DNA from 2 places in the Pseudoalteromonas sp. NZS11 genome. Region 2 is predicted to be linked to the other one. Evidence: predicted binding sites of a transcription regulator. Region 2 holds the regulator's gene; the other holds the start of a gene.
The links. Region 2 encodes FliA, which starts transcription of late flagellar genes. Its sites were predicted from a motif close to CTAAAGNTNNNNNNNNNNNNGCCGATA; they were not measured.

Region 1: pomA (flagellar motor protein PomA) is a predicted target of FliA. The motif match lies at 18,350-18,376, and genes of this name have one in related genera.

Annotation. Positions count from the first base shown of each region.
Region 1 is NZ_JADYWP010000005.1:6,435-26,009, reverse strand. Features, by position in the region: gene thrA (bifunctional aspartate kinase/homoserine dehydrogenase I) at 1-1,787, shown strand, start outside; gene thrB (homoserine kinase) at 1,797-2,732, shown strand; gene thrC (threonine synthase) at 2,744-4,027, shown strand; gene glyA (serine hydroxymethyltransferase) at 4,297-5,553, shown strand; gene nrdR (transcriptional regulator NrdR) at 5,922-6,371, shown strand; gene ribD (bifunctional diaminohydroxyphosphoribosylaminopyrimidine deaminase/5-amino-6-(5-phosphoribosylamino)uracil reductase RibD) at 6,375-7,499, shown strand; gene I6E82_RS12115 (riboflavin synthase) at 7,526-8,179, shown strand; gene ribBA (bifunctional 3,4-dihydroxy-2-butanone-4-phosphate synthase/GTP cyclohydrolase II) at 8,209-9,321, shown strand; gene ribH (6,7-dimethyl-8-ribityllumazine synthase) at 9,422-9,886, shown strand; gene nusB (transcription antitermination factor NusB) at 9,902-10,312, shown strand; gene thiL (thiamine-phosphate kinase) at 10,359-11,333, shown strand; gene I6E82_RS12090 (phosphatidylglycerophosphatase A family protein) at 11,330-11,815, shown strand; gene I6E82_RS12085 (ligand-binding sensor domain-containing diguanylate cyclase) at 11,854-14,940, shown strand; gene dxs (1-deoxy-D-xylulose-5-phosphate synthase) at 15,014-16,876, opposite strand; gene ispA ((2E,6E)-farnesyl diphosphate synthase) at 16,982-17,869, opposite strand; gene I6E82_RS12070 (exodeoxyribonuclease VII small subunit) at 17,872-18,114, opposite strand; gene pomA (flagellar motor protein PomA) at 18,436-19,203, shown strand; gene I6E82_RS12060 (flagellar motor protein MotB) at 19,206-19,575, shown strand, end outside.
Region 2 is NZ_JADYWP010000001.1:666,509-680,707, reverse strand. Features, by position in the region: gene I6E82_RS02980 (DUF2802 domain-containing protein) at 1-381, opposite strand, end outside; gene I6E82_RS02975 (chemotaxis protein CheW) at 399-896, opposite strand; gene I6E82_RS02970 (chemotaxis protein CheW) at 921-1,715, opposite strand; gene I6E82_RS02965 (ParA family protein) at 1,719-2,489, opposite strand; gene I6E82_RS02960 (flagellar motor protein MotB) at 2,502-3,461, opposite strand; gene I6E82_RS02955 (flagellar motor protein) at 3,463-4,227, opposite strand; gene I6E82_RS02950 (protein-glutamate methylesterase/protein-glutamine glutaminase) at 4,220-5,386, opposite strand; gene I6E82_RS02945 (chemotaxis protein CheA) at 5,441-7,648, opposite strand; gene I6E82_RS02940 (protein phosphatase CheZ) at 7,664-8,437, opposite strand; gene cheY (chemotaxis response regulator CheY) at 8,455-8,838, opposite strand; gene I6E82_RS02930 (RNA polymerase sigma factor FliA) at 8,879-9,589, opposite strand; gene I6E82_RS02925 (MinD/ParA family ATP-binding protein) at 9,616-10,476, opposite strand; gene flhF (flagellar biosynthesis protein FlhF) at 10,469-11,950, opposite strand; gene flhA (flagellar biosynthesis protein FlhA) at 11,972-14,083, opposite strand; gene flhB (flagellar biosynthesis protein FlhB) at 14,156-14,199, opposite strand, start outside.

The sequences.
Region 1 (19,575 bases), on a different contig from region 2:
CTGAGATTTGCCAAATTTGGACTGACGTTGATGGTGTATACAGTGCTGATCCTCGTTATATTAAAAAAGCGACTAAAGTAGATTTTTTATCTTATAAAGAAGCGATGGAGCTTTCTTATTTTGGTGCAAAAGTACTTCACCCTAAAACAATTTTACCGTGTGCTAAAGCAGGCGTGCCGTGCGAAATTAAAAATACGCATAACCCAGACGCACAAGGCTCATTAATTGGTAACGATTATTCATCAGATGAGCCAGTAAAAGCGCTTTCGAGCCTACAAGACCTTGCAATGCTAACTGTCTCAGGGCCAGGCATGAAAGGCAAAGTAGGTATGGCGTCTAAGGTATTTAACGCGCTTGCTCACGATAACGTATCAATTGTATTGATCACGCAGTCATCATGCGAATTCAGCATTAGCTTTTGTGTACACGAAACAGACCTAGCACTTGCACTTGATGCGCTACAAACTGCATTTGAACTTGAATTACAAGCAGGGCTTATTGAGCCTGTACAAGTGCAGCGCAATTTAGCCATTGTTACTTTAGTGGGCGATAACATGCGCGCGCACCGTGGCTTAGCGGCTAAGTTTTTTGCATCGCTTGCACAAGCGCAAGTAAATATAGTGGCAATTGCACAGGATTCTACAGAAAGTGCTATTTCAGCAGTAATTGATGGCGAACTTTGTAACGACGCCGTAAAAATATGCCATGAAAACTTTTTCACGCATGTGCCGTCAATTGATGTGTTTTTACTAGGTTGTGGCTTAGTAGGGCAAGAGCTTATTAATCAGCTTGAACGTCAACAAGCGTGGCTTGAAAAGCGTAATATTAAACTCAACTTGTATGGTGTTGCTAACTCTCGTCAATTACACCTTGATAGTGAAGGTATAGCTTTTGGTGATTGGCAGCAAAAATTGGCCTCATCCGAGCAGGCGTTTGATTTAAAACTAGTAGAGCAGTTTGTTAAGCAAAATCATTTAGTAAACCCTGTGCTTGTTGATTGTACGTCGTCGGATGCACTTGCTGCGCAGTATGTAGACTTTTTAAATGCAGGTTTTCATGTGGTTGCTGCCAATAAAAAAGCAACAACAAGCTCATACACGTATTACCAAGATTTAATTGCAGCAACACAAAAAAATAATCGTAAATTTTTATACGAAACAAACGTTGGTGCAGGCTTACCAGTAATCGACAACTTACAGTCATTATTTGGTGCCGGTGATGAGTTATTAGAGTTTAGCGGTATTTTATCAGGTTCACTTTCGTATATGTTTGGCGCACTTCAAGATGGTTTATCACTTTCTGAGGCAACAATTAAAGCCAAAGAAAGTGGCTTTACTGAGCCAGATCCTCGTGATGATTTATCGGGTACCGATGTAGCACGTAAGTTATTGATCATCGCTCGCGAAGCCGGTATGAAATTAGAGCTAAGCGATATTGAAGTTGAGTCAGTATTACCACAAGGTTTTGCACAAGGTGATAGTGTTGATGAGTTTATGGCAAAACTACCAAGCCTAGATGCTGATTTTAACGAGCGTATCAAAAGCGCTGCGAGCGAGGGTAGGGTACTTCGCTATGTAGGCACAATTAAAGAAGGCCACTGTAAAGTAGGTGTTGAAGCAGTAGATGCAAAGCATGCGCTTAGTGTCATTCGCGATGGCGAAAACGCACTGGCTATTTTAAGCCAATACTACCAGCCACGTCCGTTTGTAATTCGTGGTTATGGCGCTGGTTCTGAAGTAACAGCCGCGGGTGTATTTGCTGATATTTTAAAAACGCTATCGCGCTAGGAGTTCGTTATGATTGAAGTATATGCTCCGGCGTCTATTGGTAATTTTGCAGTGGGTTTTGACGCCCTTGGCGCAGCGCTTGCGCCAATTGATGGCCGTTTGTTCGGTGATGTAGCCGTTGTAAGCGCAGCACCAAGCGATGAGTTTATTTGCACAGGCGAGTACGCTCACAAGTTACCCAGTGATGCTAATGAAAATTTAGCGTACCAGTGCTTAGTGCATTTTAGAGCGCATGTTGCGCCTAATATGCCAAGCGTAAAGCTCGAGCTTAAAAAGAACTTACCAATTGGCTCAGGGCTTGGCTCTAGTGCGTGTTCGGTAGTGGCTACCTTTGCTGCTCTTGATAAGTTTGCACAGACTCATTTAAGCCAGGTTGAGCTAATTGAGCTTATGGCTGACTTTGAAGCTGTGGTAAGCGGCGGTCGTCATTACGACAACATTACGCCATGTTATTTAGGTGGTTTGCAGCTAACAGGTGATTTAATTCCTGATAAATCGATTGCACTGCCGGTTGATGAAAACTGGTATTACGTTGCTGCATTTCCTGGTTTTTCGCTAAATACCGCAAAAGCGCGTTCTGTTTTACCAAAAGAGTTGAGCATGCATGCAAGTGTTGAGTTTGCTCAGCGTTTGTCGGCATTTAGTAGCTTACTGTTAACTAGCCGTTTTGACGATGCGCTAAGCATAATGAAAGATGAAATAGCAGAACCTTACCGCGCACCGCTTATAAAAGGTTTTAGTGAAGCCAAAGCAAGCTTGCCAGCACTGGGCGCTGAAATAGTCAGTATTTCGGGCGCAGGACCAACCTTATTTAGTGTGTGTAAAACACTTGAAGCTGCACAGCAATGCGCGCAGTGGTTAGAAACCAATTACATTAACGAGCAAGGCTTTTGCCACATTTGTAAATTAGATAACGACGGCACGCGTCAATTAACAGTTTTATAGGATAGTTAGTCATGCAATTACATAATTTAAAAGATAGCTCACAAAAAGTGTCGTTCGTTGAAGCCGTAAAAACAGGTTTGGGTCGTAACCAAGGTGTATTTTTCCCAGAATCACTGGCCCCACTGTCCGATGTTGATGCATTGCTTGATATGGACTTTGTTACGCGCAGCGGCAAAATATTATCGCACCTAATTGGTGATGAGCTACCAAGCGATACTGTGGCACAAATGGTTAAAAATGCATTTAACTTTCCAGTTAAGCTGGTGGAAGTTGAAGAGAACACATACTGTTTAGAACTGTTTCATGGTCCTACACTTGCGTTTAAAGACTTTGGTGGTCGCTTTATGGCAGAGTGTTTAACGCAGTTTAACAAAGACGAGAAAGTAACTATTTTAACAGCAACATCTGGCGATACCGGTGCAGCCGTAGCACATGCTTTTTATAATAAACCAAATATCGACGTAGTAATTTTATACCCTAAAGGCAAAATTTCACTTGCTCAGCAAAAGCTATTTACTACGCTAGGTAACAATATTCATTGTTATGCAGTTGAGGGCAGCTTTGATGATTGCCAAGAGCTAGTTAAAAATGCCTTTTTAGATGAAGAAGTTAAATCAACACTTGGGCTTAACTCAGCTAATTCAATTAATATTAGCCGTTTAGTTGCTCAGGTTTGTTACTACTTTGAAGCGATTGCACTGCTACCAAAAGAAAAACGGGCAACAGCACATATATCAGTACCTAGTGGTAACTTTGGTAATGTGTGCGCCGCAATGATTGGTGCGGTTATTGGTTTACCTGTAGGTAAATTAAGCGCAACAACAAATCAAAATGATACTGTGCCGCGCTTTATGCTTGATAAAAACTGGACGCCAAACGCAACGCTTGAGTCGCTTTCAAATGCGATGGATGTAAGTAAGCCAAACAATTGGCCGCGTGTACAAACAATGTTAGATAATAACTGGTTTAGCTACGATAATTTTTATTCAACAAGCGTAAACGAGCAAGACACGCAAGCCGTGATGAAAAAAATTCAACAAACGGGCTATGTTGCAGAGCCTCATACTGCTATTGCTTACCAAGGTCTTGTTGAAAATCGTGCGCCGGGTACTGCGGGTATCTTTTTAGCGACAGCTCATCCTGCTAAGTTTAAAGAAAGCGTAGAGGGTATTCTAAATATTGAATTAGGTATGCCAAAACCACTTGCTGATGCACTAGCAAAACCATGCCTAGCAAGCGATATGAACGCCGATTACGACGCGTTACGTACCGAAATGCTCGCTAAATTAGGCTAAGTTAAATTAAAAGGAAAAGCGGCTTGAGCCGCTTTTTTTATAACTTTATACGGATGAATACACTTAGTTATATTTACTAATTAAATGTAGTAAATATAATTCATTTAAAATTATTATGGCTTTATAAAAAAATATCATCTTAAAAGAGCTGTGAAATAGTTTCAATCCCTGTTTAAATATCCTCAACTTAAGAGCGTAGGCAAAGAGTCGTTTAAAGCGTACAATAAAGCCTCTAAAAAACACCATACACGTTGCCCTAGGAGACCCCAATGTTAGAACGTAGCATGAATATTTCGGATTTTGATCCAGAGTTATTTGACGCGATAACCAAAGAAACTGCTCGCCAAGAAGAGCATATCGAGCTAATCGCTTCAGAAAACTACTGTAGCCCACGCGTACTAGAAGCGCAGGGTTCACAGCTTACAAACAAATACGCAGAAGGTTACCCAGGCAAACGTTATTATGGCGGTTGTGAGCATGTAGATGTTGTTGAGCAATTAGCAATTGACCGTGCTAACGAATTATTTGGTTCTGACTACGCAAACGTACAGCCACATGCTGGTTCGCAAGCTAATGCAGCTGTTTTTCTAGCATTATTAGACGCTGGCGATACTGTACTAGGTATGAGCTTAGCTCATGGTGGTCACTTAACTCACGGTTCTCACGTAAGCTTCTCTGGTAAGCTTTACAATGCAATCCAATACGGACTAGATGAAGCAACTGGCGAAATTGATTACGCACAAGTTGAAGCACTAGCACTTGAGCACAAACCAAAAATGATTATTGGTGGTTTTTCAGCGTACTCAGGTATTGTTGATTGGGCTAAATTCCGTGAAATTGCTGACAAAATCGATGCTTATCTGTTTGTTGACATGGCTCACGTTGCGGGTTTAATTGCGGCAGGCGTTTACCCAAGCCCTGTTCCTCATGCACACGTTGTAACTACAACTACGCATAAAACACTTGCAGGCCCTCGTGGTGGTTTGATTATTTCTGCATGTGGCGACGAAGCAATCTACAAAAAGCTTAACAGCGCTGTTTTCCCTGGTGGCCAAGGCGGTCCTTTATGTCATGTTATTGCAGCAAAAGCAGTGGCATTTAAAGAAGCACTTCAACCAGAGTTTAAAGTATACCAAACACAAGTTGTTAAAAACGCAAAAGCAATGGTTGCTGTAATGCAAGAGCGCGGCTACAAAATCGTTTCTGACAAAACTGAAAACCACTTATTTTTACTTGATTTAATCGATAAAGATATCACTGGTAAAGATGCAGACGCAGCCCTAGGCAACGCTAACATCACAGTTAATAAAAACTCAGTACCGAACGATCCACGCTCACCATTTGTAACATCTGGTTTGCGTATTGGTTCTCCTGCAATTACTCGCCGTGGTTTTACTGAAGTAGAATCAAAAGAGCTTGCTGGCTGGATTTGTGACGTACTAGATAACATCACTGATGAATCTGTACAGGCGCAAGTTAAAGAAAAAGTAAAAGCAATTTGTGCAAAATTACCTGTTTACGCTTAATTGCATAAGCGGCAGTAATTTAGAGCACATAAGCTAGGGGCCTGTTTATCTTTCGAGGTTTAATTTGCAGTAGTATGTTTGGCTTTTAAGCAAGGCAGAGTCTATGTAGTGTGGTTACTCCACACAAATAGGCGATAACGCAGCATAAATGCCAAACATGCACTGCCCTCGGGTTCGTTCTAGGGGCGATTTACTCTTTGTTGCTCGATTTTTACTTAGCCCACTAGGTTACAAATCTCGAGCCGCGATTAAATCACCCCTAGATAGAACAAATTTAATCCTGAAAGGTCAACAGGCCCTATTTTTTTGCTAAGATAAAAGACCGCTATTTAGCGGTCTTTTTTGTTTTAAAACGGAAGTACCGAGCTATGCATTGTCCATTTTGTACCGCAAAAGATACTAAAGTTATTGATTCACGCCTTGTTGGCGGAGGCCATCAAGTTCGCCGGCGTCGTGAGTGTAACGACTGCCACGAGCGCTTTACTACATTTGAAGGCGCTGAACTGGTTATGCCTCGTGTTATTAAACAAGACGGCAGCCGCGAACCATTTAACGAAGATAAATTATTAAATGGCTTAAATCGCGCACTCGAAAAACGCCCAGTGAGCACCGAGCAAGTAGACGAAGTAGTGAATATAATAAAATCGCAACTACGCGCAACGGGTGAGCGAGAAATTTCAAGCCATTTGGTGGGTGAATACATTATGGAAGCCCTCAAAAAGCTCGATAAAGTAGCGTACGTAAGATTTGCCTCTGTTTATCGCTCGTTTGAAGATATACGCGAATTTGGCGAAGAAATTGCCCGCTTAGGGGAGTAATAAATGCAAAGCCAAACTACTTTTACCGAACATGATGAAATGTATATGGCACGCGCCATAGAACTTGCCAAAAAAGGCCGGTTTACTACCACGCCTAACCCTAATGTTGGCTGTGTATTAGTTAAAAATAATCAAATAATTGGTGAGGGTTTTCATCAATTAGCTGGTCAAGGTCATGCTGAAGTAAATGCACTGGCAATAGCTGGCAATAATGCACAAGGTGCAACGGCTTATGTAACGCTTGAACCGTGTAGTCATTATGGGCGTACACCACCGTGTGCTGAAGGTTTAAAAAAGGCGGGTGTTGTAAAAGTAATTGCCGCTATGGTTGATACAAACCCACAAGTTGCAGGCAAAGGCCTTAAAATACTGAGCGATGCCGGTATTGAAGTTGCTTATGGATTACTTGAATCACAAGCTCGCGCACTTAACGTTGGCTTTTTTAAGCGAATGGAACAAGGCTTACCTTATGTGACCTGTAAAATGGCAGCAAGCATAGATGGTAAAACAGCGCTTAAAAATGGGCAAAGTAAGTGGATCACAAGTCCCGCTGCTCGCCAAGACGTACAATTATACCGAGCGCTAAGCTGCGCTATTTTAACCGGTGCCGATACCGTGTTAGTAGACGATGCTAAACTTAATGTGCGACTAAGCGAGTTGCCTTGCACGCTACCTACCGATTTACCGCTTCGCCAGCCCGTGCGTGTTATAATTGACTCACAGAATCGTTTAACGCCCAACCTTGCTTTATTTAAAATCCAAAGTGATGTAATAATATTTACGACTAAGGTTGATAAATCACTGCAATGGCCGCATTTTGTAAAGCATATTGAAGTAAGTGAAAGTAACGGCAAAGTTGATTTACAGGCTGTTTTAGAAAAGCTTGGGCAACTGCAGTTTAATAATGTTTGGCTTGAGAGCGGAGCAACACTTGCTGGTAAAATGACAGAACTTGATTTAGTTGACGAGTTTGTTTTTTATTTGGCGCCTAAATTAATGGGCCATGATGCAAAAAGTTTAGTTAATTTTCCTGAATTGACGAGTATGCAAAACACCGTTGATTTAACATTTAATGAATGTGCGCGCATTGGTGACGATTTACGTATCACCGCGTTAAAAACTCATTAAAATCACTTAATAAAAAGAGTAGCGCTATGTTTACTGGGATAATAGAAGCCACAGGCAAAATTGCTTTATTACAAAAAAAACAAGGCGACTTAGCCATTCGTATCCAAAGTGCTGATCTTGATATGAAAGACGTAAAGCTAGGCGACAGCATTGCAACCAATGGCGTTTGCTTAACCGTAGTTGATAAACATATTGACGGTTTTAGTGCTGATTTATCTAACGAGACGATTGGTTTAACCGGTTTTGCTCACTATGCTTTAGGGCAAACGGTGAATCTTGAAAAAGCCATGCAACCTGTTTCGCGTTTAGGCGGTCATTTAGTATCTGGCCATGTTGATGGCATAGCAACTATTACAAGCATTACAGCAAACGCTCGAGCAACAGAATATTGGCTTACAACCGAAGAAAATTTAATGAAATACATCCCGTACAAAGGTTCGGTATGTATTGATGGTATAAGCCTGACAGTAAACGCTGTAGAAGGTAATAAATTCAAATTAACAATTGTCCCACATACGAGTGAGCAAACCACAATTGCTCACTTTAAAGTAGGCACTCAAGTTAATTTAGAAGTCGATCAAATTGCACGTTATTTAGAGCGCCTTATAAAAGGTGCAGAGCAACCAACGGGCTCTGATATTTCGATGAGCTTACTCGCTAAAGCGGGTTTTATTAAATAACGAAACAGATAACTTATACGAGCAAATTTATGAATTTACACAGCGCACAAGAAATCATAGACGACATTAAAGCCGGTAAAATGGTTATTTTAATGGATGATGAAGATAGAGAAAATGAAGGTGATTTAATTATCGCCGCAGAGCATATTAGCGCAGAGGCTATTAATTTTATGGCCACTCATGGCCGTGGCTTAATTTGTTTAACTATGACGCAAGAGCGTTGTGAGCAACTTGATTTACCTTTAATGGTTAAAAATAATGGTGCTGCATTTTCGACTAACTTTACAATGTCGATAGAAGCATCAAAGGGTGTTACTACAGGTATTTCAGCAGCAGATAGAGCGCGTACAGTGCAAGCGGCTATAGCTAAAGGCGCAGTACCAAGTGATATTGTTCAGCCTGGTCATATTTTTCCAATTATGGCACAACCTGGCGGCGTATTAACTCGCGCAGGACATACTGAGGCTGGCTGTGATTTAGCGCGTTTAGCTGGGCTTGAAGCATCATCTGTTATTGTTGAAATACTTAATGCCGATGGCACCATGGCGCGTCGCCCTGATTTAGAAGTTTTTGCGAAAGAGCATGATATTAAAATTGGTACTATTGCTGATTTAATCGAATACCGTAACTTAAATGAAACAACAATTGAGCAAGTTGCAAAATGTAAGTTACCAACTATTCACGGTGAATTTGATTTAGTTACTTACAAAGACACAATTGACGGCCAATTACATTACGTATTGCTTAAAGGCGATATAAAAGAGCAAGAACCGACAAATGTACGTGTACATTTGCAAAGTACCTTTAACGATATCCTACTTTCAGATAGAAGTGCTGACCGTAGTTGGGGCCTTTCAGAAGCAATGGCTTATATCGCTAAAAATGAAGGTGCTTTAGTTATTTTAGGTAAGCAAGAAAGCACTGAAGAATTAGAGGCAACTGTAAAAGCATTCGCAGCAGCTGATGCTGGCGAAAGCGTTACGCCTCGTAAATTCAAAGGTACATCTCGTACTGTTGGCGTAGGCTCGCAAATACTTGCAGATCTTGGAATTAAACAAATGCGATTAATGAGTCGCCCTAAAAAGTACCATGCACTTTCGGGCTTTCATTTAGAAGTTGTTGATTATGTTGAGCCACAATAAGCATCACGCTTAAACTAGGCTATTATTTTATTTTTATGGTATGATGCGCAGCAATTTTTGCGCAATCGCAACCGCTTGAACTTATTTTTAGGGTTATCAAATGAAAATTATTGAAGGTAGTAAGTACGCTCCTGGCAAAAAGTTTGCCATTGTCATTTCTCGTTTTAATGACTTTATCGGTAGCAGCCTCCTTGCAGGTGCTGTTGATGAGCTAAAACGCACTGGTGGTGTATCTGATGACGACATTACCGTTATTTATGTACCAGGCGCGGTAGAATTACCTTTAGCGGCTAAACGCGTTGCGGCAAAAAAAGAGTATGATGCAATCATCGCATTAGGCGTAGTGATCAGAGGTGGTACACCACACTTTGACCTAGTTGCTGGCGAATCAAACAAAGGTCTTGCGCAAGTATCACTTGAGTATGATATCCCGGTTGCATTTGGCGTATTAACCACAGAAAGCATTGAACAAGCAATTGAGCGTGCTGGCACCAAAATGGGCAATAAAGGCGGCGAAGCTGCTTTAGGCGCGCTTGAAATGGTTAATGTGTTAGATAAAATTTAAGTTTAAGGAATTTTTGTGAAACCAGCAGCAAGACGTAAAGCACGTATCTTAGCACTCCAAGCCGTTTATTCTTGGCAAATAAGTGGCAATTTAATTGCCGATATCGAACAACAAATGTTGATCGAAACAGACGTTACTAAAATTGATGTTGAATACTTTAAAGATTTAGCGACGGGTGTTGCTGTAAATTATAAGCAACTAGACGAAGCTGTATCACCACATTTAACACGTCCGTTTAATGACTTAGATATGGTTGAGCGCGCAATTTTACGTTTAAGCAGCTATGAGCTTAAGTTCCGTGAAGATGTACCTTATAAAGTTGCTATCAACGAAGGTATTGAGCTGGCCAAAATATTTGGCGCTGAAGACAGCCATAAATTTGTAAACGGTGTACTTGATAAAGCTGTTAAGCATTTACGCAAGTAAGTAAACCGTTAAAGAGGGGAGCCGGCATAGGCCGGCTTTTTTGTGTATGAAGGAATTTGAATTAATTAACCGCTACTTTAAAGGTCGCGGGATCACCCGTCGTGATGTAAACCTAGGTATAGGGGATGATTGCGCTTTAGTAACCGTTCCACAAAACTGCCAACTTGCCGTTACAACAGATACTCTTGTTGCTGGCGTACACTTTTTTGATGATATTTCCCCTCGTGCATTAGGTCACAGAGCGCTTGCTGTTAATTTAAGTGATTTAGCGGCAATGGGCGCTGAGCCAACATGGGTTTCAGTTGCGTTAACCTTGCCAAGTATTGACCCACAGTGGATTGAAGAGTTTACTGAAGGCATGCATGAAATTGCAGAATACTTTAATGTGCAAATTATAGGTGGCGATACCACGCAAGGCCCATTAACTATCACTATTTGTGCAAAAGGGACTGTACCAGAAGGTACTGCACTTCGCCGTAGTGGTGCGAAAGTGGGTGATTGGATTTATGTTACAGGTCCGCTAGGTGACGCTGGACTTGCAATTGAGTCTCGCAAACAAGGTATAAGTATTGAGCCAGAACATTTAAAGTACTTAAATAAGCGCTTTGACTTTCCAACACCGCGTGTTGCTGCAGGACAGGTATTGCGAGGTCTTGCATCATCGGCTATTGATGTATCGGACGGTTTAATCGCTGATTTGAGTCATATACTTGATATGTCGCAAGTAAATGCAGTTGTGAATATTGAAAGTATTCCGACTTCAGATGCAATGCAAGCAAGCCTTGATTTTAATCAGCAGCTGCCATTTATTCTAAGTTACGGTGATGATTACGAATTAATTTTTACTGTACCTGATAGCAATAAAAGTATGCTAGATATAAAACTGCGTCAATATGGTGTAGATGCAACATGCATAGGCCAAATTAAAAGTGGCGATGGTCAAATTGAACTTTTACACAACGGTGAAAAGTTTGATTTTAAGCAGCAAGGTTTTGAGCATTTTGCAAAGGAGCTGGTTTGAACAAAAACCGAAAGTTTAATTTAAAGCGCCCACATCAGTTTTTTGGTTTGGGTTTTGGTACTGGGTTAGCCCCTAAAGCACCTGGTACATTTGGCACTTTTGCTGCACTGCCATTCATTTTTATGACTATGTATTATCCGCTATGGTTGCAAATTGTGTTTGCCGTAGTGATCAGTATATTTGGTATATGGGCCTGCGGTAAAACGGCTGATGATTTAGGCGTGCACGACCATCCTGCTATTGTATGGGATGAAGTGGCAGGTTATTACATTACAATGATTGGTGCAGCACTTAGCTGGCAAACATTACTCGTTGGTTTTTTGTTATTTCGCTTTTTTGATATAGCAAAACCTGGCCCAATCCGTATGCTAGACAAACGAGTACATGGTGGTTTAGGTATTATGGCCGATGATATACTTGCGGGCGTTTTTTCGCTTATATGCTTACAGGCGCTAATAAAAGTGGGTTTACTACCCTTTTAATTTTTTATATTTGATTTGTTTAACTAGGTGGCAGCAATATGATGCGATTTTTACTGGTTTGTGTACTGATGTTGTGCGCGACACCAAGTTGGGCTTCAATTAGTGATTACGTAGTTAAGCAATGGAATATAAAAGATGGTCTACCTTCGCAATCACTTAAAAGCGTAGTACAAGACCAGCAAGGCTATATGTGGCTTGGTACTCAGTTTGGCTTAAGCCGTTTTGATGGCACAACATTTACAAACTACAACACGCAAAATAGCCCGTTCTTGCCTAGTAATGGTATTAATAAACTTTTAGTCGATTCTAGTGGCTTATTATGGGTAGGTACTAAAAGTGGCTTGGTAGTTATTAATCCAGCCACATTTGCAGCACAAGAGTTTAATATTAAAGGTCCAGTAAGAGATATTCTTGAGGACTCTAAAGGCAGCATATGGATTGCGGCTAATGGTTTATACTATGTAGATAGAGGGCAAGTTGATTTACGCACTCAAGTAAATGGTCCCCTACCTATTGTTAATGCTACCGTAATTACCCAAATTGTTGGCTCTGTTAGCCAAATGGCACTCTCTCCTGAAGGTATTTGGCTGGTTAATGATCGTCATTTATTACGCCTTACTAAAAACTCATCAGATTTCTCTAAACTACGTTTAGAGCTTACCGCTAAAATATCGTTACCAGAGCGCTTAGCGCAAACCATAGTGCACGATTTATCATTCTTAAACGGTAATTTGTATATAGCCTCTGAGCTAGGTGCATACTTTTTAGATTTAGATGACGAACTAAGACCTTTTCCTTTACCTAATGCAAATAACTCAGCCGTTTATAAGTTTATGAGTGATACCGATGGTGGCTTATGGGTTTCGACTTATGGACGTTTATTATTTAGAGATAAAACCGGTGAGTGGCAATGGGTAGAACCAAGCCAACTTGATCAAAGCATATGGTTTGCTGATATTTTTAGAGATGATAAAAATAACGTTTGGTTAGCAAGTTTTAGTGAAGGCTTATGGCTTGCCCATGAAGGGCGAGTAGAAAGGCATTCAGCTGTTTCAGATATGACCGAGTCTGTTATGGCTATTAGCCAAGCTCCAGATGGAAAACTGTGGGTTGCTAACAAAAGCGGCATTGGTTATTTCGATTTAGATAAAAGTTTTATTAATTTAGTTCCAAGTAGTAAATATGGATACGCGTCAGTACACGATCTACAATTCGATGGTGAACGATTATATATAGCCACGGGGCGCGGCTTATTTGTTTTTGAAAACAAGACACTCTATACCGTCCCTGGTCGAGCGCTTCGCGATAACCCGGTATTTGCAATAAGTCGCTCTAGTAAAGGCGGTTTTTGGATTGGTACCGGACGCGGTTTATATCGATTAAATTATGCTGGTTTAACGCCTTTTGCATATAACGCTTTTTTAGGTAGTAAGTTTATTACCTACGTATTGGATAAAACAAACTTTGGTGTGATTGGTACTAGTAAAGGCGCATATTACTTTACAGACCGTGGCATTGAAAAAATTGGTGACCAAACAACACTTGAAAGTGCATACGTAACTAGCGTGCTACATATAGATGGCGTGGGTATTTTAATCGGCTCTCTTAACGATGGGCTTTTTTACAGAAGTACGCAAGGGCAGTGGCGTCAACTCGATGCCGCTAATGGTTTACCGTATGGGTCTATATTTAGCCTAGAATATGATGAAAAGTTAAAACATGTTTGGGTAAGCACCATGAAAGGTGTTTACAGAATGCCTGTAGAGCAATTTAAAACAGAGATAAAAAGCTTAAAAGTTGAAGAAGTGATTTCATCTTTTGACCGTCAACTCGATGGTAAAGCGAATCAATGTTGTAGTGGGCTTGGGCATGATGCGGTAGCAGACACCGGCAATTCTATTTGGTACCCAAGCTTACAAGGTGTTGTTGAAATACCTAAAAATGTAGAGCTATTTGGTGTGCTTGCATTAAAGCCAACAATAGAAACAATAACAACACCACTTCGTCATTTAACCACCGCTGCGCTTGGTAAAAAACCATCATTAGAAACAGACGAGCGTGATATAACGCTAACTTACACAGCTATTGATTACTATGCACCAAACAGTATTGAATTTAGATATAAACTAAGTGGCTTAGATAGTGACTGGCGCTATGCTAATACGCGACGTGAAGCTATTTATACTAACTTGCCTCCAGGCTCGTTTTTGTTTCAGTTAGAAGCGAAGCGCCAAGGTGAAGACTGGACTAAAGCGCAAGAAGTAGAATACGGCTTTGTAGTGCCTGAGCGCTTTGACGAAACTATTTACTTTAGGCTTTTAATTACCAGTGGTTTTATTTTGCTTTTCTACCTTATTTTTTGGGTATTTAGAGCGCAAGAGCGTAGAAAACAAGAAGCATTAGAGGGCTTGATCACCGAGCGTACCTTAGAGCTTCGTCAAGCTAATGATAAATTAGGCCAAGTGAATTCACAGCTTAAATTAGTTAGTCACTCAGATGAGCTAACAGGGCTGCGTAGTCGTCGCTTTTTGTTTGATCAACTCCCTAAAGATATTGAACACTTTCAACGTAATTCACAATCGCTGCAGGCACAAGGCAAGTCACTGGTGCTGGTAATTATTAACTTTGATAACTTCAGCCGTATCAATGATGCCTATGGCCCAATTGCAGGTGATAGCTGCTTACAGCAAATGGCTGCATTATTAAATTCGCGTACGCAGGGTTCTGACTATGTGGCACGTTGGAGTGGTGATGAGTTTTTACTATTATTACGTGATTTTAAATGCAATAAAATAGACAGCTATGCTTCAGATCTTTGTAAAGTAATAGCGGCTAATTCATTCCAATTACCAAATGGCAAAACAACTAATATCACGGCATCAATTGGTTGGTCATTTTATCCATTACCACTTTTGGGTGGGCAGGTAATTAGCTGGGAAACATCTATTAATTTAGCTGATATTTCATTGCACCAAGTTAAAAAGCGCGGTGGTGATGGTGTTGCAAATATTACGTTTGATGATCAGCTTGATGCATTTGAGTTTGAACAAAATTCTAACGTTGATCAACAATTAGGTATTTTACAAAGCAATGGCCTAGCTGATATTAAAGTGTGGATGCGCTGATCAGCAATATTTGATATTAAAAAAGGAGCCTAGGCTCCTTTTTTAATATGCTCAACTTTAGATGTATAGGAAGTTAATTAATAAACGCTTTAATAGCGGTTAATATTCCTTGCTCGCCTAATCCCATTTCATCGTGCATTTCATCTTGGGTGCCGTGTTTAATAAACTCATCAGGAATACCTAAGTTAAGGATATTAATATCAGCTTTTTGCGTTGCTAAGAATTCGTTAACTGCAGAGCCGGCACCGCCAGCAATCGCATTATCTTCAAGCGTAACAATTACATCGTGGCTAGTTGCAAGCTCATTTAAAAGTGCGGTATCAAGTGGTTTAATAAAACGCATATTAACAAGCGTTGCATCTAATTCATCTGCAGCAAGCTGTGCATTTTCAAGTAATGTACCGAACGATAAAATGGCAATTTTACTGCCTTTCTTAATTGTATCTGCCTTACCTATTTCAAGCAGTTGCATAGTGCTTTCAATGTCTGCAGTACCTGCACTACCTCGAGGATAACGAACTGCAACAGGGCAGTTTGCTTTATAACCGGTGTATAGCATTTGGCGGCATTCGTTGGTATCGCTTGGTGCCATAATTACCATATTTGGAATGCAGCGCATAAAGCTTAAATCGTACGCACCTTGGTGAGTTTCACCATCGGCTCCAACAATACCAGCGCGGTCAATGGCAAATAATACAGGTAAGTTTTGCAGTGCAACATCATGTATTAATTGGTCATACGCACGTTGTAAAAAGCTTGAGTAAATAGCAACAACAGGTTTTAAACCTTCACAGGCAAAGCCAGCGGCTAAAGTAACGGCATGCTGCTCAGCAATAGCTACATCAAAGTATTGATCTGGATGCTCTTTAGAAAAACGTACCATGCCTGAACCTTCGCGCATTGCAGGCGTGATAGCCATTAACTTACTGTCTTGTTCGGCCATATCACATAACCAATCGCCGAATACTTTTGAAAAAGTAGCAGCACTAGGTTTAGATTTAGGTAGGCTAGTTGTGCTCGGATCGAATTTTGGTACACCATGATAGCCAATAGGATCGGCTTCAGCTGGTTTGTAGCCCTTACCTTTTTGGGTTTTTATATGTAAAAGCTGTGGGCCTTTTAAATTACGCATATTACGTAATGTATCTACAAGCATGTTTACATCGTGACCATCAATGGGACCAATGTAATTTAGGCCTAATTCTTCAAAGAAGGTACCCGGGATCATCATGCCTTTAATGTGCTCTTCCATTTTACTGGCAAGTTGCTTTACCGGAGGCACTCCTGAGAGTAACTTTTTACTACCTTCACGAATGTTAGTATAAAAGCTACCTGATAAAATTCGAGCAAAGTGATTTGTTAATGCGCCAACATTTTCAGAAATCGACATTTCGTTATCATTTAAAATAATAAGCATGTCTGATTTTACATCACCTAAATGATTCATCGCTTCAAATGCCATGCCTGCGGTTATAGCTCCGTCACCAATAATGGCTACAGACTTTCGACCTTTACCTTCTTTTTGTGCGGCAATAGACATACCTAAGGCAGCTGAAATAGAGGTGCTTGAATGGCCTACGCTAAACGTATCGTATTGACTTTCATCGCGAAAAGGAAAAGGGTGCAAACCGTCTTTTTGGCGAATGGTGTGCATTTGCTCGCGACGACCAGTAAGAATTTTATGCGGATAAGCTTGATGACCCACATCCCAAACTAGGCGATCGTCTGGAGTGTTATAAACATAATGCAGGGCAACGGTTAGTTCAACCGTCCCTAAACCAGACGCTAGATGACCGCTACTTTGCGATACTGAGTTGAGTAAATAATCGCGCAGCTCATTGCTAAATGCAGGGAGTTTGTCTTGCGCTAAGTCACGCAATTGGGCTGGCTCGTCAACCAAATTAAGTAATGGATACTTGCTACTATCAAGTGTCATGGTTTTATATATATCCTTCGCTAACATTAATTAATTCAAAGCTTTTACGAATAATTAATGTTGAGTAATAATGTCAGTGCTAATTGCAATACGTATGAGCAAAAATTAGTGGTCACGCTCAATTAGATAATTTGCTAGCGACGCAAGAAGTGTTGTGTCAGCATCTATATTTGCTAACGCTTCATGGGCTTGTTGTATTAAATTCTGCGCCTTTTCTTTAGCGCCTAGCATACCTAATAACGCCGGATATGTCGCTTTATTCGCGGCAATATCGGAGCCTTGTGGCTTTCCTAAAATAACTGTATCGCCTTCAACATCTAAAATGTCGTCGTGTACTTGAAATGCTAGCCCTATAGCATACCCAAAAACACTTAAATTTTCTAAGGTTTGTTGATCAGCCTTTTCACTGCACAGTGCACCAAGTGTAATTGCGCAATTAATTAGAGCTCCGGTTTTTAGCTTATGTATTCGCTCAAGCTCTTGTACGGTAATTACTTTATCAGTTGCTGCTATATCAAGGCCTTGTCCGCCAACCATACCCTGAAGGCCTGATGCGTGGGCAAGTGTAGCAATCATTTTTACTTGTGTTTGTGATGAGCATTCAAATTTGTGATTCGCAATAAGCTCAAAAGCAAGAGTTTGAAGAGCATCACCGGCTAAAATTGCATTTGCCTCGCCAAACTCTATATGACAAGTAGGGCGTCCGCGGCGTAAGTCGTCATCGTCCATTGCTGGTAAGTCATCATGGACTAACGAATAGCTATGAATACACTCAATTGCAGCAGCAAGTACGTTTAAGTCTTGATGGTTTGCGCCGAGCATTTTACCTGTGGCATAAACTAAAAATGGACGTAATCTTTTACCGCCATTAAATAATCCATACTGGGTGGCGTTCTTTACCGTTTCTTCTGTATCGAGAGGCTGGTTAAAATGCTGTTGTAAGGTCGCTACTACATCTTTTTGAGCACGTTCAATATGATTTTTTATGCTCACAGCTATTCCATATCATTATCAAAGTTTGTAAGTACTGACTTTTCGCCATTCCCCATCAAAATTGATACTTTTTGTTCTGCTTGCTGTAATTTCCCTGATGAAGCACTTGCTAATGCAATTCCACGCTCAAATTGCTTTAACGATTGCTCAAGCGATAAGTCACCTTGTTCCATGTCACTAACGATTGTAGATAATTCTTCTAGTGCTTGTTCGAAACTTAAGTTTTCAGGTTTTTTAGTCGCCATCTTTATTTCAGCTTACATAATAAATTTAGGGGTCAATTTTAGGGGGAATGCTAAACTAGGTCAAAGGATGATATTGGTTTTTTACCTTTATAACGTTAAATTATATTTCAAGTGCATTAATAAAGCCTTAATAGCGGTCTGTTGGTTTAATAAATCAATTGATAATTAGGTAGCCCTTATAACTTGATCTAAGATAGTGCTAAAGGCTGCTTTTTATGTTTATTTATAAAAATGGCTTAAGCAATTCAATATGTTGCCGATAAGCAGTTAATAATAAAAGTTTATGATAAGGCCATTAAGCATGAAACTTCTGGAGGAAATGTGGATTTAGCAACCATAATCGGGATCCTAGGCGCAATTGGCTTAATTGTCATGTCTATGTTTATGAGTAGTAGCGGTGAAATGGCTATGTTTTACAATACCCCGTCTGTGGTTATTGTATTTGGTGGTTCACTCTTTATTGTTTTATCAAACTTCACTATGTCGCAATTTTTGGGGATAGGTAAAGTTGTTGCCAAAGCGTTTATGTTTAAAATCGAAACGCCAGAAATACTTATCGAAAAAGCAGTAGAACTTGCTGATTCAGCTCGTAAAGGCGGTTTTTTAGCACTCGAAGAAGCTGAAATTCCAAACCCCTTTATGCGCAAAGGCGTCGATATGCTCGTTGATGGCCATGATGCAGATGTAGTTCGCGCTACACTTCAAAAAGATATTTCTCTAACTACGACTCGCCATGAATTGGGCGCGGGTTTATTTAAGTCGTTAGCTGATATAGGGCCTGCAATGGGTATGATTGGTACTCTAATTGGTTTGGTTGCAATGTTGTCTAACATGGATGACCCAAAGGCAATTGGTCCTGCAATGGCAGTAGCACTATTAACAACTTTATATGGCGCGTTTTTAGCCAATGTTGTGGCAATTCCTATTCAGGTAAAACTTGAACTGCGTAAAGACGAGGAAGCGATGAATCAGCGTTTAATTTTGGATGCTATTTTAGGTATACAAGATGGTCAAAATCCAAAAGTAATCGAAGGTATTTTGAAAAATTACTTAGCTGAATCTAAACGCAAAGTAGATACCGAGGAGTAACTATGTCTGATCAAGAGTGCAAATGTCCACCACCAGGTCTACCTGCATGGATGGGAACGTTTGCCGATTTAATGTCACTGTTAATGTGCTTTTTTGTACTCTTGCTCGCGTTTTCAGAAATGGATGTACTTAAGTTTAAACAAATTGCGGGCTCTATGAAGTTTGCTTTTGGTGTGCAGAATAAAATTGAAGTAAAAGACATCCCTAAAGGGACCTCTGTTATTGCCATGGAGTTTACCCCAGGTAAACCAGAGCCAACCCCAATAGAAACCATTCAGCAGCAAACAGTCGAAATGACTCAACAAATGTTAGAGTTTCAGGCTGGCGATGAAAGCTCAGCAGGCGGCAGGCAAGAACAGCGCGGGGATAAAC
Region 2 (14,199 bases):
TAGTGAAAATAGTAATTCGGCTTCTGCTCGCGGTAATTCGCATTCGCGTATCACCTCATCGAGGTCCGCACCTAACTCAACCATTTTTACTGCACGAGAGTAAATTTTAGCATCAGGGTCATCGTATTTCTGCGCAGCTTGTTGTTGTATTAAATCTTGATTTTGTTGCTCAACCTCAAGCACTCGCTTACCAATACTTAAAAGCCCTGTTCTAAGCTCTGAAATTTCACTTCGCAAAATATGAGTTTGCTCTGAGCTATCTTTAAGCTGCTGTAATACAGCATTAACTTCATTCACTTGTTTGTTTTTTAATGCAATTATTAGCGCAAGCGATATAAGTCCTACCGCTAACGCTGATATGGCTATACTAAGTAACAGCATAATTTATTTGGTAAAGCTTATATATCGCTTAACTCATCCCATTCATCATCGCTGAGTAACTTGTTTAAATCGACTAAAATCAGTAGCTCATTATCACGATTACAAACGCCTTGAATAAACTTAGCACTTTCTTCAGTACCAACATTTGGTGCACTATCGATCTCAGAGCTGCGTAAATAAACGACTTCAGATACGCTGTCGGCTAAAATGCCGATAACTTGCTCTTCAGCTTCAATAATTAATATACGAGAATTATCGGTTGCATCAGCAGCTAACAAACCAAAACGTGCACGAGTATCAATAACAGTTACAACGTTACCGCGTAAGTTAATAATACCAATAACGTAAGAAGGTGCACCTGGTACAGGGGCTATCTCTGTATAACGAAGTATTTCTTGTACTTGCATTACATTTACGCCGTAGGTTTCTTCCTCTAGCTTAAACGTAACCCACTGTAAAATTTCATCATTATTATCTGCGTTTTTATTTGCTGACAGTAATTTATCTTGATTCATGCTATTACCCCGTAATGGTCGTTACTACTGACGGCTATCTAAGCCTTTCTCTAATAATATATTTAAATTATCTACATCTATTAAAGCACACATTTTTTCTTTTATAACACCAGCAAGCCATGGGCGCTTACTTTTATTTGTACGCCATTTTACATCTTCTTTACTCAATGTAATGTTATTTATCAACTTTTCAGCTAATAAGCCCCACTGGCTATCACCTAAGGTAATTAAATACTGATAATCTAAAGACGCCTCTAATTTATCATCATACTTTTCTGGCATTACCCAACGAGCAGTATCAACAACATTAAGCTTTTCTTCTCTGTTGAGCATAACGCCTTTAAACCACTTTGGCTTACCAAATAAATGATTTACTTCACCTAATTGATGTATACCGCCTAATGCTTTTAATGGCACAGCCAATGTTAAACCAGCAACTTCAAAAAATAATGCCTGAAATTCACCATCAAAATAGTCAGATTGGCTAGTGGTTATAATCTGAGGTTCTGGTTCTTCTGTAATCGTACTTATCGGCTCTATTACTTCATCGTCAATGGCTTTATTAACTTTTTCGGCTTCAAAAATAGGTTCAACTATTGGCTTAATTTCAGAATTAAGTAAGTCTTGATCAAATATTTTTTCTGCCGCTTTTATCTGTTCTTTTGGTTTTAAATGAATATGTTCTTGCTGCGAGTCGTGTGGCATTTGCTCAAGTAATTTTGCGACTGGCTCAAGGTTATCTACAGGCTCGTCTTCACATAACAAAGCCCCTAGGTATTGTTTCATTACTTTTTCATTAGCAAATAATTGCTTACTCATTCATTAACCTTGTTCAATTAAATATTCTAGCAGTGCTTTATATGCGTATACACCACGCGAACGAGGACAATACTCTACAGGCACTTTTTGCGCAAAGCTTGCATCTCTAAATTTAGTATCTACCGGTATCACACCTGGCCAGACTTTATCACCATACGTACTTTGCAGTGTTTTATATGCTTCTAACGATGCTTTAGTTCGTTTATCATACATAGTAGGGATTATAGTATATTGATAATCTTTCGCTTGAGAGGTTTGCATTAATTCCATAGTGCGCATCATTCTATCAAGCCCTTTCAGTGCTAAAAATTCCGTTTGCACTGGCACTAAAATTCGCTCACTTGCTGCAAGCGCATTAACCATTAGCACCCCTAAAACTGGGGGGCAATCTAAAATGGCATAATCGTAATGTTCACTGATTTTTGCAAGCGCTTTTTTTAGTATTAATCCCATACCTGTTTTATTTCCCATGCTTCTATCAAGCGTGGCTATCGCCATTGTTGCGGGTAAAATATCTAGGTTTTCAAGTGTTGATGGGCATAAAGCTTGAAGTATCTCTTCACTTTGCATGCTCGTGCCACGCGCAAAAATATCATATACACTGACTTCCAAATCTTCTGAGTCAATGCCAAAGTAATAAGTGAGTGATGCATGAGGGTCTGTATCAATAAGCAACACACGCTTACCCTGCAAAGCTAAAATACCAGCAAGGCTCACTGCTGTTGTTGTTTTACCAACACCACCTTTTTGATTTGCGACAGTCCAAATCTTCACATTACATCCTAATTACTGTTCATTGCGCGTTGTTATGCGAATACCACCATGAGGCAAACGAATTATTTTTATTGTATCGTCATCTGAAGGGAGCTCAATTTCAGGCTCTTCCGCTACTGGCTTGACGGCTTGTTCATCACCTTTAATGTCTTGTATTGGCGGTAAACCATACTTAGAAAGTGCAATAACAACTTTACGATTTTCTGCTCGCCCTTGTTCTGTATCGTTACTTACAAAAGATGAATATTGACCATAACCTTCTATCGCCATTCTGGCAGAATTAATACCTAATGCTTCCAGCTCTACTAAAATAGACGTTGCCCTAGCAACCGAGAGTTCCCAATTTGAGCGAAATATTTCATTGCGAATACTTTCATCATCAGTATAGCCACGCACCCTAATATAGTTATCTACTGGAGCAATAATATCTTTAACAATTTTGACGACTTGCTTTGCCCTAGAGTGTGCAACTGAGCTACCACTTGAAAATAACATACCTGAGCTTAGCTCTATAATCAGCCAATCTTGATTAAGCTCTAAACTGGCTTCTCCATCACGAATTTCATCAATAAGCGCTGACTGCAGCTTAGCAAGTAAGCTATCGAGTGGTTTTCCTAAATATTTTTGTTGTATGTTACTTGTATCACTTTGACCGTCGAGTAACTCTGGACCTTGTTCTTCTTTTAAAATACTTTCACCATAAAGAACTTCTTGTTCAGGTGTCACTCTATCAGTCAATATTCCATTACCATTGACGCCCTCACCTTGCTGGGAGTGCTGGCGGGCAGATTTATCAAAAACGTGTTCAAGGGAGTCTGACAATATTTGAAATTGTTCTTCTTTGTTGATCGCTATCGCATACAGCACCACAAAAAAAGCAAACATAATGGTCATGTAATCGGCATACGATACAAGCCAACGCTCTGTATGTTGACTTTTAGGAGCAGAGTGACGCAGTCGTCGGCGTAGCATGTTATTCGTCCACTAAATTAGGACGCTCTACACGATAGGCTTCAAGCTTTAATTCTATATTTACTGGGCTTTCACCAACGCTTATTGCAATCACACCTTCGGCAAGCATTTCATGGTAAAGCATTTTTTGCTCTACACGCTGTTTTAACTTATTTGCCATAGGTAAAAACAATAAATTAGCTAAACCAACACCATAAATGGTCGCAATAAATGCCGTTGCAACTCCTGCACCAAGCATTTGTGGATCGGTAATAAACGACATTGCCTGTATTAAACCAAGCACAGCACCTAAAATACCAATGGTAGGACTGTAGCCCCCCATCGCTTCATAAACACGTGCGGCTTCAAGCAAGCGATCGCGTTCTAGCAGTAAATCAATTTCAAGCGTGTCACGTAGTTTTTGCTCTGAGCAGCCATCTACAAGCAAGCTTAAACCTTTTGCTGCATATGCATCTGGGTGAGCTAGCGCTTCGTTTTCAAGCGCTAAGTAACCTTCTTGACGTGCCTTATGAGACCACCGCTTAACTTGCTCTATTGCATCTTCAATATCATATTGTGGCGCAACAAAAACCCAAGAGCTCATATTTAGCATTTTTTTAAAGGTACTTGCTGATGTTTGCAACATAACAGCACCAAGCGTGCCGCCTAATACAATAATAAGGGCAGGACCATTAAATAAAGCAGAAACAACGCCGCCTTCTAAAGAGTAACCTAGACCTATTGCACCAAGTGCTACAAATAGTCCAAATATTGAGAGTTTATCCACAACCTACCTCTCTCTTGATACGTGCTGCAACATCGCTTAATGCTAAACTTTCACTCGAAAGCCCCGCATTAGCAATGGCTTGAGGCATTCCATAAACAACACAGCTTTTTTCATCCTGTGCCCAAATGGTTGCACCCGTTTGTTTTAACATTCTTGCACCGTCACGTCCATCAGCGCCCATGCCTGTTAAAACGATAGCAAGCACATCGCCTTGATACGTTTTTGCTGCACTGGCAAAAGTTACATCTACACTCGGTTTATAACTTATTCTCTCGCTATGATCTTCAAATACGCGCAGAGTTCTATTTGCACCACGCCCTTCTACCATCATCTGCTGTCCGCCAGGCGCTAGATAAGCAGTTCCTGGTTGTAAGCGGTCACCTTGTTGCGCTTCTTTCACTTTTATTTGGCACAGACCATTTAAACGTGCCGCAAATGCAGGTGTAAAAGCAGCTGGCATATGCTGAATAAGCAAAATAGGATGAGGGAAATTAGCAGGCAATTGAGTTAATATAGTTTGTAGTGCAACAGGGCCACCTGTAGAAGTGCCAATAGCCACAAGCTGGTATTGCTTTCCACTTGCTCGCATTGAGGCAATATTTGAACCTGACGATGTTGTAGGGGCTGCTCTTTGAAAGCTTCTATCGGGTTGTTTTATCGAAGGCGTTAGTGTGTTTGTTCTTTGCGAAAGTGAGCTTGTTATCGGTTTAGTTGATATTACTGGCTTAGGTGGTGTTGCAGCTTTAAACGTTCGCGGTAAACGTCTTCGCCCTATATCTTTCACTTTATTTTGTAAAAGCTTTATAGCGTCTTCATTATTGCGAGCGATGTCTTCAAATTTTTTCGGTAAAAAATCCATTGCTCCAGCATCTAGCGCATCAAACGTTGCTGTTGCGCCATCACGTGTTAGTGATGAAAACATTAAGATCGGGGTTGGATTACTCGCCATTATCTCTTTAACTGCGCTAATACCATCAAGCACAGGCATTTCGACATCCATAGTGATCATATCTGGACGTAGCTGAGCTGCTTTTTCAACAGCTTCTCTGCCATTCACAGCAAAGCCTATAACTTGTATGTCGCTATCTTGCTCAAGAATTTCGCTTACCCTGCGGCGAAAAAAGCTTGAATCATCAACAACTAAAACTTTAACGGCCATTTAGCTCTCTTATTAAATTTATGCGTAGGTATATATTAAATACCTACTTTATTATTAGCCTGCGTAATGTTTTAACATGTTTGGAACGTCTAAAATCAGTGCAATGCCACCATCCGAAGTTATTGTAGCACCTGCCATACCTGGTGTTCCTTGAAGTAACGCATCAAGCGGCTTAATCACTACTTCTTCTTGGCCAATTAATGAGTCAACAACAAAACCAATTTGCTGCGTACCAATTTGCACAATAACTACATGGCCTTTTGCTTTTCGCTGTGAACGATCTGAGCCTTTAACTAACCAGTGCTCGAGGTAGAATAACGGTATTGCCTTTTTACGCACAATAATTGTTAATTGCCCATCAACCACATTTGTTTTCGTTAAATCTAAGTTGAATATTTCACTAACACCTGCAAGTGGTAACGCAAATGTTTGTGCGCCAACAATTACCATTAAGGTCGGTAATATGGCTAAGGTAAGTGGTACTTTTATCTCTAAAATAGTACCTACACCTAACTCAGATTGAATACTTACAGAGCCGTTTAATTGGGTGATTTTAGTTTTCACCACATCCATTCCAACACCACGACCTGAAATATCAGATATCTCTTCTTTTGTAGAAAAGCCAGGTGCAAAAATTAGGTTGTATGCTTCAGTGTCAGAAAGTCGACTCGCTTGATCGTGATCGAGCACGCCTTTACTAATTGCTATTTTTTTCAGTTTCTCAGCATCCATACCAGCGCCATCATCTTTAATGGTCAACAAAATATGGTCGCCTTCCTGAGACGCTGATAAAGTAACATTACCTGTTCTAGGCTTACCGGCAGCCTCACGAACAGCTGGCATTTCAATACCGTGGTCAACTGAGTTTCGAACTAAATGCACAAGCGGATCGGCTAGTGCTTCCACTAAGTTTTTATCTAAATCGGTTTCTTCACCTACAAGTTGTAAGTCAATGTCTTTGTTTAAGCTGCGTGCTAAATCGCGTACTACGCGAGGGAAACGACCAAATACCTTTTTAATTGGTTGCATTCGCGTTTGCATAACCGCGCCTTGAATATCAGCAGTCACTACATCTAAGTTAGAGATTGCTTTACCCATTGCTTCACTGTCTGAATTGGTCGCTAAACTAACCAAACGATTTCGCACAAGTACTAACTCACCAACCATATTCATAATTTGGTCAAGTCGTTTTGTATCTACGCGAACTGTCGTCTCTGCTGCTGGTGGCGCTGATTTTTTAGGCGTTGCTGGCGCTGCTTTAGCAACCGGTTTTTCTACCGGTTTAGAAGCGGGTGCTTTTACAGGTTCTGGTTTTTTTACAGGCACACTCGCTTTTGCAGCTGGTTTAGCTGGGATATTGGGCTGTTTCACAGCTGGAGTGCTTTCTATTGATTTAGGTGCAGTGCCTTTACCATGAAGTTCATCAAGAAGCGCTTCAAATTCATCATCACTAATTTCATCATCTGATGAATTAGCAGTATTTGACGCTGGTTTAGCTGGTTCTACAGGTGCTTTAACTACACTACTTTGCTCAGGTGCTTTACTCGCAACCTCACCAAAACTGCCAACTCCATGTAACTCGTCTAATAAGCTGTCAAATTCATCATCAGTAATATCACCATTAAAATCACTACTACTTGCTACTGGCTTTTCAACTGCAGGACCTTGTCCTTTACCGTGTAGTTCATCAAGTAAGTTTTCAAATTCATCTTCAGTGATTTCGTTTATTTCAGCATCACTAACCGAAGGAGTTCCGCTAAACATTTCATCAAATGCAAATGGATCTTCCTCATCAGCTATTGGCGTATCAACTACTTCATCAAGAGGTTGTTCAACGTCAGTTTCTGAAGCGACTCCGTTAAGCTCGGCTTCTGTTGGAGGTAGGCCCAAAATGTGGAGGGTTTGAAGTAACTCAGGATCTGCTGGTTCTGGCTTATCCCTATTTTGGATAGTCGCGAACATTTCATTAATGGTGTCGAGCGCTTGTAAAATAACATCCATTAACTCTGAATTGACCGTTCGCACGCCTTGACGTAGTAAATCAAATACGTTTTCAGCGCCGTGGCAAGCATCAACAAGTTCTGTCATAGCTAAAAAGCCTGCACCACCTTTTACAGTGTGAAAGCCTCTAAATATGGCATTTAGTAACTCTGTATCTTCTGGATTATTTTCCAGTTCAACTAACTGTTCAGATAAAAGCTCTAGGATTTCTCCTGCCTCTACAAGAAAGTCTTGTAAAATATCTTCATCGACTTCAAACATGCAGTTACTCTCCTCTTAGAAGCCCAAACTTGATAAAAGATCATCGACTTCATCTTGATCAGATACAACATCATTACGCGATTCTTTATCAATAATAGGGCCTTCAGGACCTGCTAAAGTTTGTGTGGCAACTGGTTCTTTTATTTTTTGTTGTTCTACTTTATTCGCTGTGTTGTCACTGTCATCTTGTTCAGCAAACGCTGTTAAAAGATGAAGTAAGCTTTCTTCTACTTCTCTAACAAGTTCTATAACACGGCGAATAACTTGACCTGTTAAGTCTTGATAGTCTTGAGCCATTAGTACATTTGTCATTAAGCTTTGAAGCTCATCCGTTTTATGATGAGAGTTATTCATAAACTTATCGATACTATGGCAAAGTTGTTTAAACTCACCAAGCTCAATCTCCCGGCTCATTAAACGATCCCATGTCGGTTTGATATGAGATATTTCATCTGCAAGTTGCTGAGCTATAGGTAAACTAGCCTCAACAGCATCCATTGTTTTATTAGCCGCATTTTCTGTCATTTCTATAACATAATTAAGCCGCTTTTTAGCATCTGGAATCGCATCTGTCGTTATGTTAGTTAAGCGAGTATCAAGCTCAAAGCTTTTAAGTGCTTCGTGCAGTTGACGAGTCAACTTCCCAACTTCAGCAAATAATTTAGACTGCTCTTGCGAAGCTGTCTCTAAAATCAACTGATTAGCTTTATCTTGCTCATCGTTTTCTAAATAAATGACGAGTTGACGAGCTTGTTCTAACGTTATTTGAGGCGCAGCTGGTGCTGACATAAGCCTCTCCCCCATCATTAGCCTAAGCGTTCAAATACTTTTTCTAATTTAGTTTTTAATGTTCCAGCCGTAAATGGCTTAACAATATAACCATTAACGCCAGCTTGCGCTGCAGCTATTATTTGTTCTTTTTTAGCTTCTGCCGTTACCATCAATACAGGGATATGTTTTAACTTATCATCTGCACGAATTGCTCTTAAAAGGTCAATACCTTGCATTCCCGGCATATTCCAATCTGTAACCACAAAATCAAACACTTGATTTTGTAACATAGGCAAAGCTGTAGACCCGTCATCAGCTTCTTGAACGTTAGTGAAACCTAAGTCACGTAATAGGTTTTTTATAATTCGTCTCATCGTTGAAAAATCATCAACTACAAGAATTTTCATGTTTTTATCCAAAACATCCCCCAGTGAGGTATTAACCTTAGTTTACTTACTACTAGTTTATCCAGTCATTGATTTTAGCTTTAAGCTTAATCATCGCCTGACCATGTATCTGACTTACACGCGATTCGCTTACATCGAGTATATGTCCTATTTCTTTTAAATTCATTTCATCGTTATAGTATAAAGAAAGTACCATTGCATCACGCTCTGGTAATGACTTTATTGCATTTAGCAAAGACTCATTAAACCGATCATTTTTAACATTATTAAAAGGTTTGTCTAGCGCTAAATCTTGGCCTACGGGAGTAATAACATCCTCATCTACACCAAGGTCTTCTATGCCTAATACTTTACTGGTATTAACATCATTTAAAATATGATGGTACTCATTGAGTGAAATTTCAAGTTTTTCAGCAACTTCTGTATCTGTTGGTTCGCGATTCAGACTGCTTTCGAGCCCAGTAATTGCCTCTGCAACTTGTCGGCTTTTACGGTGTACTGAACGAGGAGCCCAATCACCACGGCGCATTTCATCAAGCATAGCCCCGCGAATACGAATACCGGCGAAGGTTTCAAAGCTTGCGCCTTTTGTTGCATCAAAGTTTTTTGAAGCTTCTATTAAACCTATCATTCCTGATTGAATTAAATCATCAAGCTGAACGCTAGGTGGTAATCGAGCAATTAGATGACATGCCACTTTTTTAACAAGTGATGCATGTTTCTCAACAATCACATTTAAGTTTTGTGTTGATTGATATCCCATAGCTCTATTCACCAATGTTGTCATAATTAGCCGTTTACTAGTTTCTCAATGAAAAACTCTAAATGCCCAGATGGTTGATTTGGTATTGGCCATTTAACTGCTTTTGTCGCCAGCGCTTTGAACGCGAGAGCGGCTGGCGAACTTGGAAAGAGCTCAACAATCACCTTTTGGCGACGTGTTGCTTTGCGCATATTTTCGTCATAAGGAACCGTTGCTACTAGCTCCATTGAAACATCTAAAAAGCGATCGGTAACTTTAGATAGTTTTGCAAACAATTCAGTGCCTTCACGCATACTGCGGACCATATTGGCAACAATTTTGAACTTATAAACACCGTGCTCGCGGCTTAATACTTTAATAAGTGCGTAAGCATCGGTTATTGATGTTGGTTCATCGCACACTACAACCATTACATCTTGTGCTGCTCGTGAGAAGCTTAGCACCATGTCTGAAATACCAGCGGCTGTATCTACAATTAAAATATCAAATTCGGTATTCAATTCGCTAAATGCACGAATTAGCCCGGCATGCTCAGATGGCGATAATTCAACCATACTTTGCGAGCCCGATGTAGCGGGTACAATTTTAATACCAGCAGGCCCTTCAACTAAAATCTCGTCAAGCTCACATTCACCTGACAAAACGTGTGATAAATTGCGCTCTACACGTAAACCAAGCATCACATCACAGTTTGCTAAACCTAAGTCAGCATCCAGCACTAATACTCTATTACCTTGTTGCCCTAGTGCAATAGCAGTATTTAGAGAAACATTTGTTTTCCCCACCCCACCTTTACCACCGGTTACAGCGATAACTTTTACGCCGTTGTTATTGTTTTGACTCATTTTGCGCAGGCCGCTTGCTTGATCTAATACTGTGTTAATCATACATCCCTACTGTACTTGGCGCCACTGCTTGGTGCCTTGAATGTTGTGCTTTTGTTCTTTTTAAATATAACTGCTCAGCCTTTTTCACTAGTTTTTCAGCATTTGCAACACGAATATCTTCTGGCACTCGTTGACCGTTAGTAAGATACCCTATTGGAAGGCGATTTTGAATCGCAATACTAATTATCTCACCCAAACTTAATGATTCATCTAACTTAGTGAAAATACAACCACTTAACTGTACTTTTTTAAAGTGACGTACTGTTTCTTGTAATACATTAATTTGTGCCGTCGCGCTTAGTACTAAGTAACTGCGAATATCCACACGTTGGTTACGCATTAACGTGTTTAACTGCTCAGTTAAACGTAAATCTCGCTGACTCATACCTGCTGTATCAATTAATACTAGACGTTTATTTCGTAAATGATATAAAACTTCAGCTAATTCATTAGCATCTTTAACTTGCTTTACACCACAACCAATAATACGGCCGTAAGTAGCAAGCTGTTCATAAGCACCAATTCTGTATGTATCAGTGGTTATTAAGGCCACTTTATCAGCGCCATATTTTTGTGCGCCTAACGCTGCAAGCTTAGCAACTGTTGTTGTTTTACCAACACCTGTTGGACCCACTAACGCATATACACCACCTTGGCGAAGTATTTCATTATTGGTTGTTTGCATTTGATCTTCGACCATCGTTAACAACGCTTTCCAGCCTTGCTTACGAGATACATCATCAGGTACAAAACATGCCATTTGTTGCGCGACTTCTTTATCAATACCCATACCGACTAAGCGGTCAACCATGCAAGCGCGTGTTGGATCGCGACGCGCCATATCTTGCTGCATTAAGCCTGATACTTGATGCTCAAGTAATTGACGAATTGCGTTCATTTCTTCACGCATTGTTGTCATTTCTTCGCTTTCATTATTGGGTGTTTGTTGGCGAGCCGTTACTGGACTATCTAAATCATCAAAGTCGCTGTCTAAATCATCAAAACCTAAGCTATCCGCTTGAGTTTGTGGACGAACTGGCGCTGCATTTTCAGGAGCAAACATATTTTTAGTACGCTGTTCCATAACTGGTTCTTGATAGTTATCGGTAGTATCAATACCTGATTGTGAAAACATTGATGCAAGTTCAGGGGAGCGAGGACGCGGTGATTGGCGCTCTAACAAAGCCTGTAGGCTGTCAGCCACTTTTGCCTGCGGCTCTGGTTTGGCACGCTGAGGCTCTGGTTTTACAAAATTATGCATACTTTGCTGTGGTGCTTGAGCACGCGGCTCTGCAGTACGTTGTGGTTGCGCTGCTACTTTAGGGGCTGCTTTGTCATAATCAACTGCCGCTACAATTTCTACACCGTTAGCCAGCTTCTTATTTGACATAATAACCGCATCAACACCTAACTCATCTTTAACTTCTTTAAGTGCTGTGCGCATATCTTTAGCAAAAAAACGTTTAATTTTCATGATTCAACCCCTGTTAAAATCTTATTGTTGGCCTACAGAGCTAACAATCTTGATCTGTCTTTCGTCTGGTACCTCTTGATAAGACATCACTCTCAATCCTGGAATGGTGTACTTAACAAAACGAGATAACACAGTGCGTAACATTCCTGACGTTAGCAATATAGAAGGTTCACCGGCCATTTCTTGATTTTGATGCGCTTGTGTCAATGACACTTGAAGTCGCTCTGCAAGTCCAGGCTCAATACCGGCACCTTCATCGCCTGCATTTTGTAATGACTGATGCAACATCTGTTCCAACTCAGGTGCCAAGGTTATGACAGGGATTTCTGATGACATACCAACCGCATCTTGAACAATTAACCGACGCAGAGAAATACGCACTGCAGCCGTTAATACATCAGGGTCTTGGCTACGCGGACCATACTCAACAAGGGTTTGAACAATTGAGCGCATATCGCGAATAGCTACACCTTCATTCAATAAATTTTGCAGTACTTTTACAATTGCAGTTAATGGCAACACATCAGGTACTAGTCCTTCTACTAAGCGAGGATGGCTTTTAGCAAGCATATCAAGCAGGTTTTGAACTTCTTCATGCCCTAGTAGCAACGCCGCACTGTTAGTTAATAACTGGCTAATATGAGTGGCAACTACCGTGGCTGAATCTACAACGGTATAACCTAGTGATTGCGCTTCATCTTTTTGATCAGGCTTAATCCATACTGCATCAAGGCCAAACGCAGGATCTTTGGTTTCAACCCCTTTAATTGGGCCAAATACTTGCCCTGGGTTAATTGCTAGCTCGTCGCCATGTTTAAGTTCGCTTTCACCTGTTGAAACACCCATTAGCGTTATTCTGTAAGCATTAGGGTCAAGCTCTAAATTATCGCGAATATGAACAGGTGGTACTAAAAAGCCAAGTTCTTGAGAAAGCTTTTTACGTACACCTTTAATACGATTAAGTAACTCACCACCTTGAGATTGATCTACCAATGGAATTAATCTGTAACCTACTTCTAAGCCAATTACGTCAACCTGCTGAACATCATCCCAACCAAGTTCTTTTTGCTCTTGTTTATTGGTAATACCTGTTGCAGCGCTTCCGCCACTGGCGGCTTCTTCGGCTTCTGCTGCAGCGGCTTTTAACTTAGTTTGCTGTGTGTAGTAAGCTAAATAACCCAGTAACGCACCTAAACTTAAAAAAGCAAAATGCGGCATACCAGGCACTAAACCCATGATGATCAAAATACCTGAAGCAATAAAGAGTGATTTTTCGTTACCTAGTTGTTTCTTAAATTGGTCACCCATATTGAGCGACTCATTTTGACGTGTTACAACAATCGCGGTACCAATTGAAAGCAGTAAAGAAGGGAGTTGAGCAACTAAACCATCACCAATGGTAAGTAATGTATATACTTCCATTGCGTTGCCAAAACTCAAATTATGTTGAATCATACCGACAAATAAACCACCAACAATATTGATGATTAATATAACAATACCTGCAATGGCATCGCCTTTTACAAATTTACTCGCACCATCCATTGAGCCGTAAAAATCAGCTTCGCGAGTTACTTCCTCGCGGCGATCACGCGCTTGCTCAGCACTGATAAAACCAGCGTTTAAATCGGCGTCAATTGCCATTTGTTTACCCGGCATTGCATCAAGGGTGAAACGTGCAGATACCTCAGAAATACGCCCAGCACCTTTAGTAATTACCACAAAGTTAATAATGATCAGAATTAAGAATACGACTAAACCAACAGCGTAGTTACCACCAATAACAACTGAGCCAAACGCTTCAATTACTTTACCGGCAGAATCACCACCATTATGACCTTCAAGTAATACAACTCGAGTGCTGGCAACATTAAGCGCTAAGCGCATAATCGTAGCGATTAGTAATACAGAGGGGAATATACCAAACTCAACCGGCTTCATCGTGTAAACAGTCACGAGTAAAACCACTAGTGCGAGGGCAATATTAAACGAGAAAAGAATATCGAGTAAAAATGGCGGTAACGGTAAAATCACCATTCCCAAGGCAGCAAGCACAAGCAAAGGAGTACCTACCCCTTTGGCATAGTCTTTTTTGTCTCTGTTAAGTTGTTGTAATACCGCTTTAAAACTCATAATTCTACAATTTCAAAAAATTGACACTACGTAGAATTTGCAATAACTATTCCAAGTTACTAAGTTAACGGTTTAATACTTGTAGGCATCGGGGATTGGGAGCTTATTATTAAGTT